Regions from separate parts of the Streptococcus agalactiae genome, predicted to be linked through region 2. Evidence: predicted binding sites of a transcription regulator. Region 2 holds the regulator's gene; the other holds the start of a gene.
The links. Region 2 encodes HrcA, which represses chaperone genes, less so after heat shock. Its sites were predicted from a motif close to TTAGCACTCNNNNNNNNNGAGTGCTAA; they were not measured.
Positions count from the first base shown of each region.

Region 1: groES (co-chaperone GroES) is a predicted target of HrcA. The motif match lies at 1,873-1,899, and genes of this name have one in related genera.

Region 1 covers NZ_OX460931.1:1,898,035-1,906,191, forward strand. Annotated here, with positions in the region: gene groL (chaperonin GroEL) at 1-1,454, opposite strand, end outside; gene groES (co-chaperone GroES) at 1,551-1,835, opposite strand; gene QOR44_RS09610 (ABC transporter ATP-binding protein) at 2,010-2,813, opposite strand; gene QOR44_RS09615 (ABC transporter permease) at 2,818-3,714, opposite strand; gene QOR44_RS09620 (ABC transporter substrate-binding protein) at 3,730-4,692, opposite strand; gene QOR44_RS09625 (Cof-type HAD-IIB family hydrolase) at 5,151-5,954, opposite strand; gene QOR44_RS09630 (VOC family protein) at 6,140-7,000, shown strand; gene yaaA (peroxide stress protein YaaA) at 7,043-7,774, shown strand; gene nrdG (anaerobic ribonucleoside-triphosphate reductase activating protein) at 8,131-8,157, opposite strand, start outside.
Region 2 covers NZ_OX460931.1:100,631-108,787, reverse strand. Annotated here, with positions in the region: gene dnaJ (molecular chaperone DnaJ) at 1-461, opposite strand, end outside; gene dnaK (molecular chaperone DnaK) at 750-2,579, opposite strand; gene grpE (nucleotide exchange factor GrpE) at 2,760-3,332, opposite strand; gene hrcA (heat-inducible transcriptional repressor HrcA) at 3,335-4,369, opposite strand; gene QOR44_RS00735 (glycoside hydrolase family 73 protein) at 4,512-5,087, opposite strand; gene QOR44_RS00730 (M15 family metallopeptidase) at 5,084-5,836, opposite strand; gene QOR44_RS00725 (histidine phosphatase family protein) at 5,833-6,525, opposite strand; gene QOR44_RS00720 (sigma-70 RNA polymerase sigma factor region 4 domain-containing protein) at 6,647-7,126, opposite strand; gene QOR44_RS00715 (YjdF family protein) at 7,326-7,745, opposite strand; gene QOR44_RS00710 (nucleotidyltransferase family protein) at 7,919-8,157, opposite strand, start outside.

The DNA of each region.
Region 1 (8,157 bases), 1.8 Mb from region 2:
ATATCTACCCATTCTCCATTAGCCGCATTAAATCCTGTACCAATTTCAGACTGTTTTAAACGTTCAATAATAACTGAACCTTCATATCCAGCATTGTAAGCAATTTGACGAACAGGCTCTTCGAGAGCACGAAGAACAATATTACGTCCAGTCTCCTCATCACCATTAAGTTTCAGTGCCGCTACTTTTTCAATAACGTTCACAAGAGCCGTACCTCCACCTGAAACAATACCTTCTTCAACTGCAGCACGCGTTGCATTTAACGCATCTTCGATGCGAAGTTTCATCTCTTTTAATTCTGTTTCAGTCGCTGCACCAACTTTAATTACTGCTACACCACCGGCTAACTTGGCAAGTCGTTCTTGTAATTTTTCACGATCAAAATCAGAAGTTGTAGCCTCCATCTGTGACTTAATGATAGCTACGCGATTAGCAATTGCTGATGAGTCACCGGCACCTTCGACAATAACAGTAGAATCTTTATCTACTGTTACTTTAGCAGACTGTCCTAAAACTTGCATAGTAGCATCTTTTAAGTCTAAACCAAGGTCTTCAGTAACGACAGTTCCTCCTGTTAGGATAGCAATATCTTCCAGCATGGCTTTACGACGATCACCAAATCCAGGCGCTTTAACAGCTACGACATTGAAAGTTCCACGAATTTTATTAAGAACAAGCGTTGGGAGAGCTTCTCCATCAACATCATCAGCGATGATTAGCAATGGACGATTTGTTTTAAGAACCTCTTCTAATAATGGTAAAATTTCTTGGATATTTGAAATTTTCTTATCTGTAATAAGGATATACGGATTCTCAAGTTCAGAGACCATTTTCTCGTTATCAGTTACCATATACTGTGACAAGTACCCACGGTCAAACTGCATTCCTTCCACAACTTCAAGCTCTGTTTCCATACCTCGCGATTCTTCAATAGTGATAACACCATCATTACCCACGCGCTCCATAGCTTCAGAAATGTATTCCCCAACTTTTTCAGAACGTGAAGACACAGCCGCAACTTGAGCAATAGCTTCTTTGCCTGAAACTGGTTGTGCAATCTCTTTTAGCTCTTCAACTGCTGCTGAAACAGCTGTTTCAATACCACGACGAATGCCAATCGGATTTGCCCCTGCAGTTACATTTTTAAGACCTTCCCGTACAATAGCTTGGGTCAAAACAGTAGCAGTTGTAGTGCCATCCCCTGCAATATCATTAGTTTTTGAAGCCACTTCTGACACAAGTTTAGCTCCCATATTTTCAAAGTGATCTTCTAGCTCAATTTCTTTAGCAATTGTCACACCATCATTTGTAATTAAAGGAGAACCAAATGCTTTTTCAAGAACAACATTACGGCCTTTAGGACCTAATGTTACTTTGACTGTATCAGCTAAAATATCAACACCACGCACCATTGCTGAGCGGGCATCCGCTGAAAATTTAATATCTTTTGCCATAATTTAATACCCAGGCCTAAAATTTAACAAAGCCTACTTTGCTTTACAAAGCAACTTTTCTCTAATAGGCCTATATCCTTTCTTGCTTAATAAAACCTATTTAACGACAGCAACAATGTCACTTTCGCGAACAACTGTCACTTTTTCGTTACCGTCTTTAACTTCCAGACCAGCACCATTTTCGACTAAAACAGTATCACCCTCTGCAACACTAGGTGCAACTAATTCCCCTGTTAAGGTACGAATACCGTCACCCACAGCAAGAACTTTGGCTGTCTTTGTCGCATCATGGCTTGCTCCTGCAAGAACAAAACCACCGACAGATTTCTCTTCAGTTTCAACAAACGAAATGATCACACGATCACCTAATGGTTTTAACATAATAAACGAACCTCCATACGAGATATATTTTGATTTTTTAGCACTCCCATACAGAGAGTGCTAACTACAAAAACTATTCTATCACTTGGTCAGAATTAGTCAAGAGAAAAGGCATGTTTCAAACAAGAAAAATTTCCCTAGTTATCCTGTCCATTCACTAGAGAAATTTATATTTTAACCTAAGACAAGGGCATCATCTATCAACTGTTGACCTGAGTTTTTATGGAAAAGTTCCATTAATTCTGCAACTGTTAAGTTTCTCTTTGCTTCTCCTTTAACATCAACAACAATTTTCCCGTGGTAGAGCATCACAAGACGATTACCATAAGCAATGGCATGTTCCATATTGTGTGTAATCATTAAGGCTGTCAATCGTTGTTCTTCTATCACTTTCTGTGTTAATTCCATAACCATATCGCTAGTTTTGGGATCTAGAGCCGCTGTATGTTCATCCAGTAATAATAATTTGGGACGAACAAGAGTTGCCATAGCTAACGTGAGGGCTTGACGCTGACCGCCAGATAAAAATGCAGCATCAGTCTTCATTCGATTTTCTAAGCCTAGACCTAATTGTGATAGAGACTTTTTAAATAGTTGACAGTCATCGTCAGTCACTGACTGTCTAAAAATGTGACGCTTATTGCCTCTTTTATGTGCAATTGCCATATTTTCTTCAATCGTCAAATTTGTTGCAGTTCCCATTCTAGGATCCTGAAAGACTCGACTAATATCCTTAGATCGTTTTTCTACAGAGTCTTTAGTAATTGATTGGTTGTCTAATGTGATTGCCCCCTGATCAATAGGGATCAGACCAGCAATACAGTTAAGGAGGGTTGATTTTCCTGCACCGTTACCTCCAATTACTGAAATAAAATCACCGTCTTCAATCGTTAAATCTAAACCACGTAAAACATGGTTCTCATTGACAGTTCCTTTTTCAAAAGTTTTGTGCAGATTGACTAATTCAAGTAATGACATGTTCTTATCCTTCCTTTGTAAGCGATTTAGAGGTTTTTACTCCTAATTTAGCTCGTAATTCTGGGACATACAAAATGAGAGCCAACAAAATTGCTGAAACCAACTTTATCATCTGTGCATCAATATCGGTTGTTAATATGAAAACAATAATCATACGGTATAAAACAGAACCTAATACAATTGACCATAACCTTTTACCAAGAGGTAAGTATTTTATCATTACTTCTGCCAAGATAATTGAAGCTAATCCAATAACGATTGTACCCACTCCCATATTCAAATCTGCATAGCCATTATTTTGCGCTAAAAGTGCACCAGATAAAGCAATCAGACCATTCCCAATCATATATCCTAGCATTTTCATCCGATCTACTTTAATACTATTGGCTTGTCCCATAGCCTCATTATCACCTGTCGCTCTTAAAGCTAATCCTAGTTGGGTATTTAAAAAGAGATACAAAATTAAGATAACCAAACCTACACAAACAATTCCAATTAATAAAACTGCTGAAAGTTTATTTAAACCTAATCTTGTTACCATTGTAACCAAAGTATTTTTGAGAGCAAAAGAGACGTTTGATCTTCCTAAAACAAGTAAATTAATAGAGTAAAGTCCTGTCAACGTAATAATACCTGTGAGGAGGGCTGGTATTTTCATTTTAGTATGAAGAAAACCCGATACTAGTCCTGCCAACATACCACCTAACATGCCCGCTATGGTAGCCACAATTGGATTAATATCATTAACGATACATAAGGCGCAAACTGCAGCCCCCATAGGGAAAGCACCCTCTGCAGAGAGATCGGCTATGTCTAAGATACGAAAAGTGATAAACACGCCAATTGCCATAATTGACCAAAGTAATCCTTGCGAAATTCCGGATAAGATAATATCTAACATACAATACCTTTCTGATTATTTATTATTTTTAATACTTGAAACATCAATTCCAAGCTCTTTTGCCATATCTTCATTAACTACTACTTTTAGATTTTGAGGATATTCTGAAGGAATGTTAGCGACGTCTTTACCTTTGAGGATTTTAACAGCTTGTCTTGCCGTTTGACGACCCAAAGCCTCATAATCAGCCCCATAAGAAAAGAGCAAACCACTTGGTACCATATCTGCTGAACCTCCCACAACAGGCACTTTTAATTCTTTCGATAAATTCCCTAACAGCGTTACTGAGCTAGCTATAATATTATCTGTTGGTACAAAAAGAACATCTGTTTTAGACATTAAACTCTTAGCAGTATCTTGTACATCATTAGTGGAAGAAATGCCTTTAACACTTGTTTTAATCCCCGCCTCTTGGAAGATCTTTTTTGCTTGTTTTACCTGAACTTCTGAGTTACGCTCGCTAGTGGTATACATAATACCAACACGTTTAGCCTTAGGCATTACTTTTCTCAAAAGGGATACTTGCTTTTTAATTGGAGACATGTCACTTGTACCAGTTGCTAAACCTTCAGGTTTTTTCATTGATTTTACTAATTCGGCTGATACCGGATCTGTCACTGCTGTAAACAAAATAGGTGTTTCTGTTGACACAGTTGTCAACGATTGAGCCGCCGGAGTCGCAATTCCCAATACTAATTTATTATCTTTAATGAGTTTTTCAGAAATTGATTGGATATTTGACTGATCCCCTTGAGCATTCTTATACTCAATTTTGATATTTTTGCCATCTTTATAGCCTTCTTTAGCTAATTCTTTTATAAATCCTTTTCTAGTGGCAGTTAGAGAGGGATGTTCTACATATTGTAAAATACCAATATGTAGAACATCAGATTGACCATTTTGAGAAGATTGTGAACAAGCTGTCATCAGAACAGTTGCTAAAACGCTGCCAATTACCATCTTTGTTATTTTTTTCATTACTATCTCCTTGTAATACCATCAAATTTTCCATAAAACAAAAAACCAACTAGACCCTACATCTAGTTGGTTAATTATTTCTCTCAATTCCTCTGTGCACGGGAGGACGAAAAAATATTGCCTTAGCCAACTAGATTATTGAAATGATCTAATCGGCTCTGCTTTCATCATAAAATGCTTTAGCTTCATAGATACAAACTTTGCGTGACGTTTGTATCCTTGAGGCTACAAACGTCTATCTAAAGAAACTAAAGTAATAATAAGTATTTGTTTGTTTAATAATAGACGATTTGATTAACATATTATTCTCTCCTTGTTTATGGTTGCCTATAAGTTTACGTCATTTAAAAATAATTGTCAATAGTTAAATTTGATTTTTTTGAAAATTCTTGTTAGATAGATAATTTAAATAACAGTCATTCGTTGATATAACACGCTTTTAAGGAAATTTAGATTTGCTATCCTTTATTTTCCATATACTCTACTAAAGCATAATAAATACCATCGTTATCATTATCCTGAGTTACATTTCCAATTCTCTCTTGTAAATCTTTAGGAGCATTCGCCATGACAAAACCTTTACCCACAATTTCAAGCAGATTTAAATCATTATAGTTATCACCAAACGCAATAGAGTCTGCAAGAGAAATATCTAAATAGTCTGCTAAAGTTTTAGCAGATTTTCCTTTTTCAATACCTGGAGCCATTATTTCAATAAAGTAAGGAGCAGATTGTGCGATTGATAAATGTGGATATTGAGCTTTCAAAGTGTTCTCCAATCCTCCCATCAGAGATGGTTCTCCCATCAAGAGAAGTTTATGAATCCTATCTTGCTTCTCTAACTCCATCAAACTCATCTCTTTAGATTGTAAACCAACAATCTCCTCCTCTTTTTGGACCCACTCATTTTCTTTATCACAGGAATACCATTCATGATAACGATAGACATTCCATGCAATTTTCGAATAATGCTTGCTTACATAAGAACAAACTTGTAAGGCAACTTGACCATCCATTGTGTGGGAAGCAATTGTATTTTGTTGCATATCTTGTATTAAAGCCCCATTATAGGAAATAATATAAGAATCTATTCCAATTTGTTCCATAATCGGAGTAATTGCCTCAGGCATCCTAGCTGATATGGGAACGAAAGTAGCCCCTTGAGCTACTATTTGTTTAATTCCTTGCCGTGTCTTAGGTGTTACTTTAAAATTACTGTTAATTAAAGTACCATCAATATCACTAAATATTAGCCTCACCATATTATCCTCCAAAATATAATTGTACGCGCTTACTTTAGTCTAACACTTAAATTTTTGTTTCGCAAATAAACTTCGTCTGGTCTAATGAGACTACTAATATAAGCTATATTTCAAAACAAATTAGTTTATTTCTCTCAATGAACGGTGTAATATGTTACTATATAGTAATAATAGGAGGATTAACTATGCCGTATCCATACAAAGCCAATCATTCCATTGAATCAATCACCTTGAAAGTAAATGACCTCGTAAACCTCGTAAACTTCTATAGCGATATCATTGGGTTAACTGTTATTGACAAATCAAGCACTAGAGCCTTACTAGGGGTAAATCAAAAAATCCCTCTTATTATCCTTGAAAAAACTGAACTTGAAAAGCATAGTACCTATGGCCTTTATCACACTGCTATTTTAGTACCAGATGAATACCATCTCAGTCTAGCTCTAAATCATTTATTATCTCAGCATATCCCTCTAGAGGGTGGAGCTGACCATGGCTATAGCAATGCTATCTATCTAAGTGATCCTGAAGGTAATGGAATCGAAATTTATAATGATAAGGATATCTCTATGTGGGATATCAGAGAGAGTGGACAAATTATTGGTATTACTGAAAGACTAGATATTGACAATTTACTTGACAGCCTTGTCAACGTTCCTAATAATTATAAGCTTTCTGAAAAAACTCGTATTGGTCATATTCATTTGAGTGTTAAAGATGCTAAGATTAGCTCAAAACTCTATCAAAATGTTTTTGGCTTTGATGAGAAATTTGCAATCCCGACAGCTCGTTGGATTGCATCCGGCAACTACCATCATCATCTAGCCTTTAATAATTGGGCTGGTCCAAATCTTTCTAAAAACCAAGAAGATAGACCCGGAATTTCCTTATTGACAATTGCTTACAATGATGACAACCTTTTTAGAGATAGCTTAAAAAAAGCGCAACTTTACCAACTGACTTTCCTTGAAAAACAAGATCATTATTATATTATTGAAGATTTTGATGGCATCCGAATTAAAGTTGTTCTAAAACCAGAGAATTAACCATTACTTGACTTTTGCCTCTTCATTTTACATAATGTCAATATGATAAAAATTTTGATCCCAACTGCAAAAGAAATGAAAGTGTGTCAAAACATTGCAAGACCTAAACTGAGTGCTCAAACGAAAATTATAATTGATTATTTTTCTACTTTAACTGTTTCAGACTTAGAGGATATCTACAGAATTAATACAAGTGCAGCTCGTTGTGAGGCTCAAAGATGGCAAGATTTTAAATCTAAACAACTTACTCTGAATCCTGCTATTAAGTTATTCAACGGTCTTATGTACCGCAATATCAAAAGGCACAACTTATCCATAAGTGAAGCACAATTTATGGAAAATTCTGTTTTTATTACTAGTGCTCTTTATGGCATCATTCCTGCTATGACACTAATATCCCCTCATCGTTTAGATTTTAACACTAAAATCAAAATCAACAATAACTCTCTTAAAGTTTTTTGGCGTGAAAATTACGATACTTTTATGCAGTCAGATAACATTATGGTTTCTTTGCTTTCTAATGAATTTGAAACCGTCTTTTCTCCTAAAGAGCGTCAAAAACTAATACATCTTAACTTTATTGAAGATCGAGATGGCCAATTAAAAACCCACTCTACCATATCAAAAAAAGCAAGAGGAAAGTGTTTAACTGCTATGATGGAAAATAATTGCCAAACTCTAGAACACTTAAAGCAATTACGCTTTGATGGCTTCTGTTATGATAATGAACTCTCAGACTCTAAGCAATTAACTTTTGTTAAAAAACAAACTTAAGTAACTATTTATCCACAATTTATTCACACAAAAAGCAAGAGATAATCGTATCTCTTGCTTTTTGACAAACTTGTAAGGTCTAAAAACCTCTCTATATCAAGGTTTCAAATAATATTAACAAAAAATAATTGTTATCAACAACTTGTGGATAACTATGGGGATAGACAGAGGATAATCTGTTTATATAAAGTTGATTACTTAACATTAATGTCATTGTATATACCTTTAGATTTCAAAAATACTTGTTAAATTAACAATAATAAACGTCAACATCTTGTCACAGACTGTCAAATACTTATAAACAAGCTGTGGATAAACATAACTTTCAATTTCTATTTAAAAGTTAATTTTTGACACTAAAGTAAATCATCTCGTTTGACTTG
Region 2 (8,157 bases):
GGGCTAGTACCTGGCTTAGCTCCACTTCCTGAACAAGTATGACATGATGACTCACGATTATAAGATACTTCTTTTTCAGCTCCAAAGATAGCTTCTTCAAAACTTAAATTAACACGATATTGTAGGTCATCTCCTTGACGTGGTGCATTAGGATTGCGCATCCCTCCTCCACCAAAAAAGCTTGAGAAGATGTCTTCAAAACCACCAAAGCCACCACCATCGAAGCCACCAAAACCGCCATTTGCCCCAGCAGCGCCATATTGATCATAGGCAGCACGTTTTTGTGTATCACTCAAGGTTTCATAAGCTTCTTGGACCTCTTTATATTTTTCCTCTGCTCCCGCTTCCTTATTAATATCTGGATGGTATTTCTTAGACATCCTACGGTAAGCTTTTTTTATTTCGTCCTGAGAAGCATCTTTTGAAACGCCAAGACGATCATAAAATTCTGTATTGTTCATTATCTAATCCTTTATATTTTGTTCATATACTACACTTGAAGAGATTAACAATTATTCTTGCCCAGTTACAGCTCTAAATAGTTAACATATATATGACACTTAATAAAACAGACGGAGCGAGGCGCCCCGCCTATTTATTATTAATATGTTTTTATTTAGTGATAGCGAAATTAGCTTATGTAATCTGAAACTTATCTAGATTATTGAGCAACCCCTATCACGAAGAACTTTACTATGCTAGTATAGTTTTCATGCTTATATTCAAATGAATCTGAACAATATTAATAATTATTTCTCAGTGAATTCTCCATCTACAACATCATCACCCTTGCTTGATGAATCAGCTGATTGTGCACCTTCAGCCCCTTGAGCTGCTTGTTGTGCTGCAGCCGCTTGTTCGTAAAGTTTAACTGCAAGAGCTTGTGCTTTTTCGTTAAGAGCTTCAAGTTTAGCTTTCATGTCGTCAAGGTTACCTGATTCTTGAGCTTTTTTCAACTCATCAAGTGCTGATTGCGCTGCATCACGTTCTGTATCAAAGCCTTTGCCTTCAGTTTCTTTAATAGTTTTTTCTGTTGCAAAGATGGCTTGGTCAACTTCATTTTTAAGATCAACTTCTTCTTTACGTTTTGCATCTGCTTCAGCATTTGCTTCAGCATCTTTCATCATTTTATCAATTTCTTCATCAGTTAATCCTGAATTAGATTGGATAACAATGTGTTGTTCTTTTTGAGTACCAAGGTCTTTTGCTTTAACAGATACAATACCATTTTTATCGATATCAAATGTTACTTCAATTTGTGGGATTCCACGAGGTGCAGCTGGGATATCAGTCAATTGGAAGCGACCGAGTGTTTTGTTATCTGCTGCCATTGGGCGTTCACCTTGAAGAACATGGATATCAACGGCTGGTTGGTTGTCTGCTGCTGTTGAGAAGACTTGTGATTTAGATGTTGGGATAGTTGTGTTGCGGTCGATCAATTTAGTGAAGACACCACCCATTGTTTCAATACCAAGTGACAATGGTGTTACGTCAAGAAGTACAACGTCTTTCACATCCCCAGTGATAACACCACCTTGGATAGCAGCACCCATGGCAACCACTTCATCAGGGTTAACAGATTTATTTGGTTCTTTACCAGTTTCAGCTTTTACAGCTTCAACAACTGCTGGGATACGTGTTGATCCACCAACGAGGATAACTTCATCAATTTCTGACAATGAAAGTCCTGCATCAGAGAGTGCTTGACGAACTGGAGTTTTCGTACGTTCAACAAGGTCACGAGTGAGATCGTCAAATTTAGCACGTGATAAGCTCATCTCCAAGTGAAGAGGACCAGCAGAACCAGCAGTGATGAACGGTAATGAAATTTGAGTTTGAGTTACACCTGAAAGGTCTTTTTTAGCTTTTTCAGCAGCATCTTTCAAGCGTTGAAGAGCCATTTTGTCTTGAGAAAGATCAATACCATTTTCTTTCTTGAATTCTTCTACCAAGAAATCAATAATTTTCTGGTCAAAGTCGTCACCACCAAGTTTGTTATCACCTGCTGTTGCAAGAACGTCGAAGACACCATCACCTAATTCAAGGATTGATACGTCAAATGTACCACCACCAAGGTCAAAAACTAAGATTTTTTCATCCTTGTCAGTCTTGTCCATACCATAAGCAAGTGCGGCTGCTGTTGGTTCGTTAACGATACGTTCTACTTCAAGACCTGCAATTTTACCAGCGTCTTTAGTTGCCTGACGTTGTGCATCGTTGAAGTAAGCTGGAACAGTAATAACTGCTTTTTCTACTTTTTCTCCAAGATAGTCTTCAGCATAACCTTTAAGGTATTGAAGAATCATTGCTGAAATTTCTTGAGGAGTATATTCTTTACCATTTGCAGAAACTTTTTCAGAAGTTCCCATCTTTGATTTGATAGAGATAACAGTATCTGGATTTGTTACCGCTTGACGTTTTGCAGCATCACCCACGATAATTTCACCATTTTTGAATGATACTACTGAAGGAGTTGTACGATTGCCTTCTGGGTTAGCAATGATTTTTGATTCAGTCCCTTCAAGAACTGCTACTGCTGAGTTTGTTGTACCTAAGTCAATACCAATAATTTTAGACATGTTAATACCTCTTATTTTATAATACTTTATTACTTTTTATTTCAATTTATCTTAGTAAGCACTCGAATTATTTTACTTCCAATTCTAAGCAATCACTATAGTTTAATCAGCAAGCTGAATAGCTTCTAACTTGCTATCTAGTTTACTGTCATTACGGACAAAAACGAAAACTCATTTACCTTAGTTATAGACAACTACCATCGCTGGTCTTAGCAGACGCTCGTGCAATTTATATCCCTTTTGAAAGACTTCTGCAATGCTATCGGCTGGATGTTCATCATCGGCTGGGAGGGTCTGAACTGCCATATGAAAGTTGTGGTCAAATGAGTCGACTTCTACTTCTTCTACGCCTTCTTCCTTTAGTGCTTGAATAAGGCTATCACGAGTCATTTCTAAACCTTTTTTAACATCATCTGTCAACCCTTCAACAGCCAAGGCACGTTCTAGATTGTCAAGCGATGGTAAGATTGCTTTTGCCAGATCCTGAGAACGATAGCGTTGAAGTTGTTGACGTTCTTCACTAGAGCGACGTTGTATATTCTGCATTTCTGCATGAGCACGCAAGTATTTATTTTCAAACTCATCAGCACGCTCGTTTGCGAGTTCTAACTCTGATTTTTCAGGAATTTCTTCAATAACTTCCTCAACTGTCTCTTCAGTTTCAGTGGCTTCCACTTCTTCCTGTAAATCGTCTTTTTTAATTTCTTCTGACACTGAGTGCCTCCTTTTAAATAACTTATTGAATACTGCCATTATCAGTGAACTTCATAATGGTTAGAATTTAGGTATCGATAATAATCACCTAATTTAGCAGCCAATACCTTTCCGATAATGTTTACCAAACTAACAGACCTACGATAATCCATATCAATAGGACCAATCAAACTCAGGAGTCCAAATCCACGGTAAGGAATCAAAAATTTGTGAGTTAAAACTGACACATCTGCAAGTGCGGCTTCTTGACTATCTGCCACTTGGACAGAAGCCATCTCACCCTCTTTCAGACTTTGCCTCAAAGAAATCGCTACTTGCTGCTCATTATCCAAAAACTGATACGTTGATAGTTCTGAATATGTTAAAGAATTTACCTTGCCAGCTACAAATACCGTTTCCAGAAACAGCTCTGAAAAAACATAATCAAATAGTTGTAAAACATTATCCGTAGTTACAAAATACTTCTGAACGATCTGAGGAATTTCTGTCCTCAACTTATAATGAATATCCATGACACTACCATCCAGCAAGCGCTCCTCTACGATAGCTTTAAATGCTATCAAGTCACGTGTCAAAAAGTTTCTTGGAATAGCAAACTGCACTGTCACTGGCTTAGATTCATCTAAAGTCATGACTGCTAGAGCATCATGGTTGCTAAGCTGAACAACATCAAACCCTGTCAAACGTTGACGAGCTGGCTCCACATCTAAAATAACGGATGTATAGCCCGTCATCTCCGATAAAATATGACTAGCTTTTTGAAGCATGTCTTCTAATTTGAATGCTTCAAAATCAAAAGCTTTTATGACATAATAAATATCTTGCTCATCAATACTATCTAGTCTAAGGGAGTGCTCTACAAAATACTTAAAACCAGCTGGGCTCGGCATCCGTCCACTAGAAGTGTGCGCTTTTTCCAATAACCCCAACTTCTCTAGTTTTGCCATATCATTACGAATAGTGGCGCTACTAGAATCAATCGTTCTCTGTAAAGCTTTAGACCCTACTGGTTCATGAGTTTGTGTAAATAACTCAACGATTAAATTCAAAATATCATTTTGACGTTGTGTAATCACAAAAACATCACCCCTCTCGGTCTTTTTGAAATTAGCACTCTTACACATCGACTGCTAACTATGATTTTATTATACTCCTTTTTAAAAGATAGTCAAGGAAAAAACATCAAAAATTAGCACTCTTATTCAAAGAGTGCTAATATCACTTATCATATCTTGTTAAATCATACAAATCAATGATTTCCGTCATTTTTTTAGCGTACTTTTTGTCATTATCAAAACCACTATCTTGTAATTTTTGCACTAAAGTTTTTGGATTTTTAACAGACACCATTATAGTATACGAATCTTTTTTGCCTGTCGCTCCAGATTTTATATGAGCAAGGTAATCATACATTGAATACTTCCAAGATTTATAATGAGTAAATTGCTTTTCCTGTTTTTTTCCTGTACTACTATCATTTAAGGTAATTGAGGGCGTTCCTGGTTCTGCAAGCAAACCAAACAGATTATGATACTTATTAGCTAATATTTTCTCTCCGAAATCAGAATCCAAAGCCGCCTGTGCAATAATAAATGAAGGACGAATACCGTACGACTTTCCTAGATCTTGCGCATCTGGCACAATTTTTTGTATAAATTCTTCTTTGGTGTAGGTAACACTCTGCCTAGAATTAGCATCTACTTTTCCCTTATGGTTTAAAAGCGGAAAAAGAATAAAGAAAAAGAAAATAAAAGTAACAACAATAAAATTTAGCAAGGAAAAACGTTTCCTCATTGGTTATTCTCCTTTAATAAAGTTATGTATTCTTCTAATGTTAAATGATGTTTGGCCATATATTTTGCAGACTCTACCCCAACATAGCGGTAATGCCAATCTTCATAACCTACCCCTGTTTCTGCTGTTTTACCATCCGGAAACCGTAAGACAAAACCATATTGTGGAGCTATCTTTTTCAACTGACTGACTACTCTAGGATCGCTCTCATTCAAAGAATCTACAGTACTCATATCCATCGCTAATCCAGTCTGGTGTTCACTAGCACCTGCAGGCTGAGAGTAAGTTTTTACCAACTTTTCTGCTTGTTCCTTCGTCAAATTAGGGTTACTAGTCATTTCTTGAGTAACATAAGAATTGAACAACTTCTCCTGATAGGCAACACTACGATAACCCGAAATTAAATGTTCTCGTGAATCAATTGCTCTAGCAGCCTCTAAAAACTGAGTAGCTTGCTTCGTAATACGTTTATCCAAATAAATATTTTCAACAGGCACCACATCTGGACTTAATTCTTCATGTTTATGGTCACGATTGACCAAAATCAAGTTCCAATCTTTTGATGATACAGCTGGTAATCGTAATTTCTTATTTCTTTTTTGAGAGGATGTCTTTTTTATATCCTCATTCCTCAACTTTTGAGATGATGATTGTTGACTGTTAGGCTTCAATAAAGCAAAAAGACTAAAGCATAGTATCGCAAGTAGAACACCAACTAAACTGAATCGGATAACTTTATTTTTTTTCATTGTAATGTTTTTTCTAAAATTTCTCTTCCTTTTTCTCGATAGGACATATCCCCAATAGATTGAATAGAAAATGTTCCATCTTCAAAATCAACGACTGAGACACTACCATTGTTTAAGCCTAAACTACGAGGGGTACTGTGGTCGATTAACCATAAAAAAGTCGCAATAGTCATCCCATGACTGACAACAATCGCATTACCTCCCCCAATATCCTCTATTTTTTTAGCTATAGCAGTGAAGCCTGACAGAATACGGTTACTCAATATTGCCCACGGTTCTGCCCAGCCAGCCGTATCAACTTGACAAATCAAATTAGCAATTTCTTCGTGTGTCAAATGGCTCATATCTCCGTTTGAAACTCGAGGCAGAACGCCATTAAAAAGGTCGCCATCATATCCTCCATCCAAACTACCAAAGCACCACTCGCGGATTCGTTTATCTCTCGTATAGGGAATATTTTCCTGTTGCACTTCCCTGAGAATAATTTCCATAGTTTGTAAAGTACGTCCACTATCACTAGAAAAAGCCTCTTTAAAACTAATATTTGAAGCCTTTAGTCCCAAACCAAGCTCTTTAATCCCGAGTTCTCCAAAAGTAGTTAAAGGAGTATCACTCCACCCCTGAGCGCGACCAATTGTATTAAACATTGTTTTACCATGACGAGCGATATATAAACGAACTTTACTCATACTGACACCTCACAAGCATTTTATTATATTATAACAAAAAACAAAGGCTTTCACAGGAATATATCAGCGAACTTTCCCTATAAAAAAATTCTGCAGCTATCTACTGCAGAAATAAAATCGATTAATCCGCTTTAAAAGCATTGAAAAAAGGTTGAATATCTCGTATGAATTGTTTCTTCCCCGCAAAACGTTCACCACTAATCAGTTTTTCAAATTTTTCTTTATCAATATCTGACAAAGTTTCTTCCACTTTTGTTAAAGTATCACGATAAGCAATATAGTCATCTAAAACTAGTCCTTTACTCTTAACATAGTGACTAACTTCACTGATTTCTTCATAAGGCATTTTATTAAATTGTCGCTTTTGACAATCTTGGTGTCTTAATACATCGTTTAAATAATTTGAAAATTTTGTTTTAAAGTAAATGAATAGTTTGCTTTCATTATCCAATAAATACGGATGCTCTTCAAGCAACCTAAAAAGTACAATACGTCCTTCTTGAATCCAATCATCATATTCCCAAAGTTGAACAAAATAATTTCTTCTCAGCTTCATTACGATTGGCTTTACTTTATCAAACAACTCCTCAAAATCTCTCAAAACAACTTATTCCTTTCTTAAACATATACTAAGTATAAAAAAAGTAAGGTGATAACAACATGACAATGGTGTCCTTTAAGGAAATGATTTTTTCCCAAAACACATTAATTGAGCATTATCAGACTATTTAGTGACTCATATTAGTTAACATATAAAAAGCTTGAGAGTATCATCTCAAGCTTTTTATATGATGACACAATCAATGCCCTTTTTTCTTTTGGTAACGTTTTTCTTGTTTTAATTGGTACCGATGCTTTCTTAACTCATTTTTCTTACATTTCTGACTTAATTGACGTTCGTTTTTTATACTCATATGAATAGTTTTCATCGCCAATTGCGCTTTTTTAGATACTACTGGCTTACGTTTTTCTCTATTAATTTCTCTTTGCATTCTTTTAGGACTTTTTTTGTGTTCATTCGTACGCTTTAGAGAAATATCCGTTTTAACAAACTCATATTTTTTTATCAAATCATTAAGTTTATGATTTATAAAATTAAAAACATCATCATCTTTAGGTTCTTTTCCAAAAAAATAACGAAAAACTTTGTAATCACCATCATCATCGTACTCAATCAAACCCAACCAAAAATTACCATCAAAATAGACTGTCATTTTCATACAGCCCCCTCCTTTAAATATTAAATTGCAATGGACGACCTGGAGGGAAGGTTACTGACGTTCACTGAACGCTTGCAGACTACCAACTGCAACGTGTTTTTATGCTATAACGATTATAACACAGTACACTATGATTATCGATAAACGACCTTATTAAAGGTCTATACTATTTGTTAGTCTAAAAATTTAAAAGCTGTTAAGCCAACTCCAGTAACGTTATCATTTTTTATGATTGTTAAACAAGGCCAAATATTATTCCATTTCTTCTTATCCACTCGCTTCAAATAAACATTATAACGTAATAGATCCTCTTCAAAATATGGCGTAGGACTAACAATGAAATTTAGTATTTCCTCTTCACCATAAGGGAGGTAAAGTTCGAGTTGATTTCTATCATCTAACCTTGCTCCCA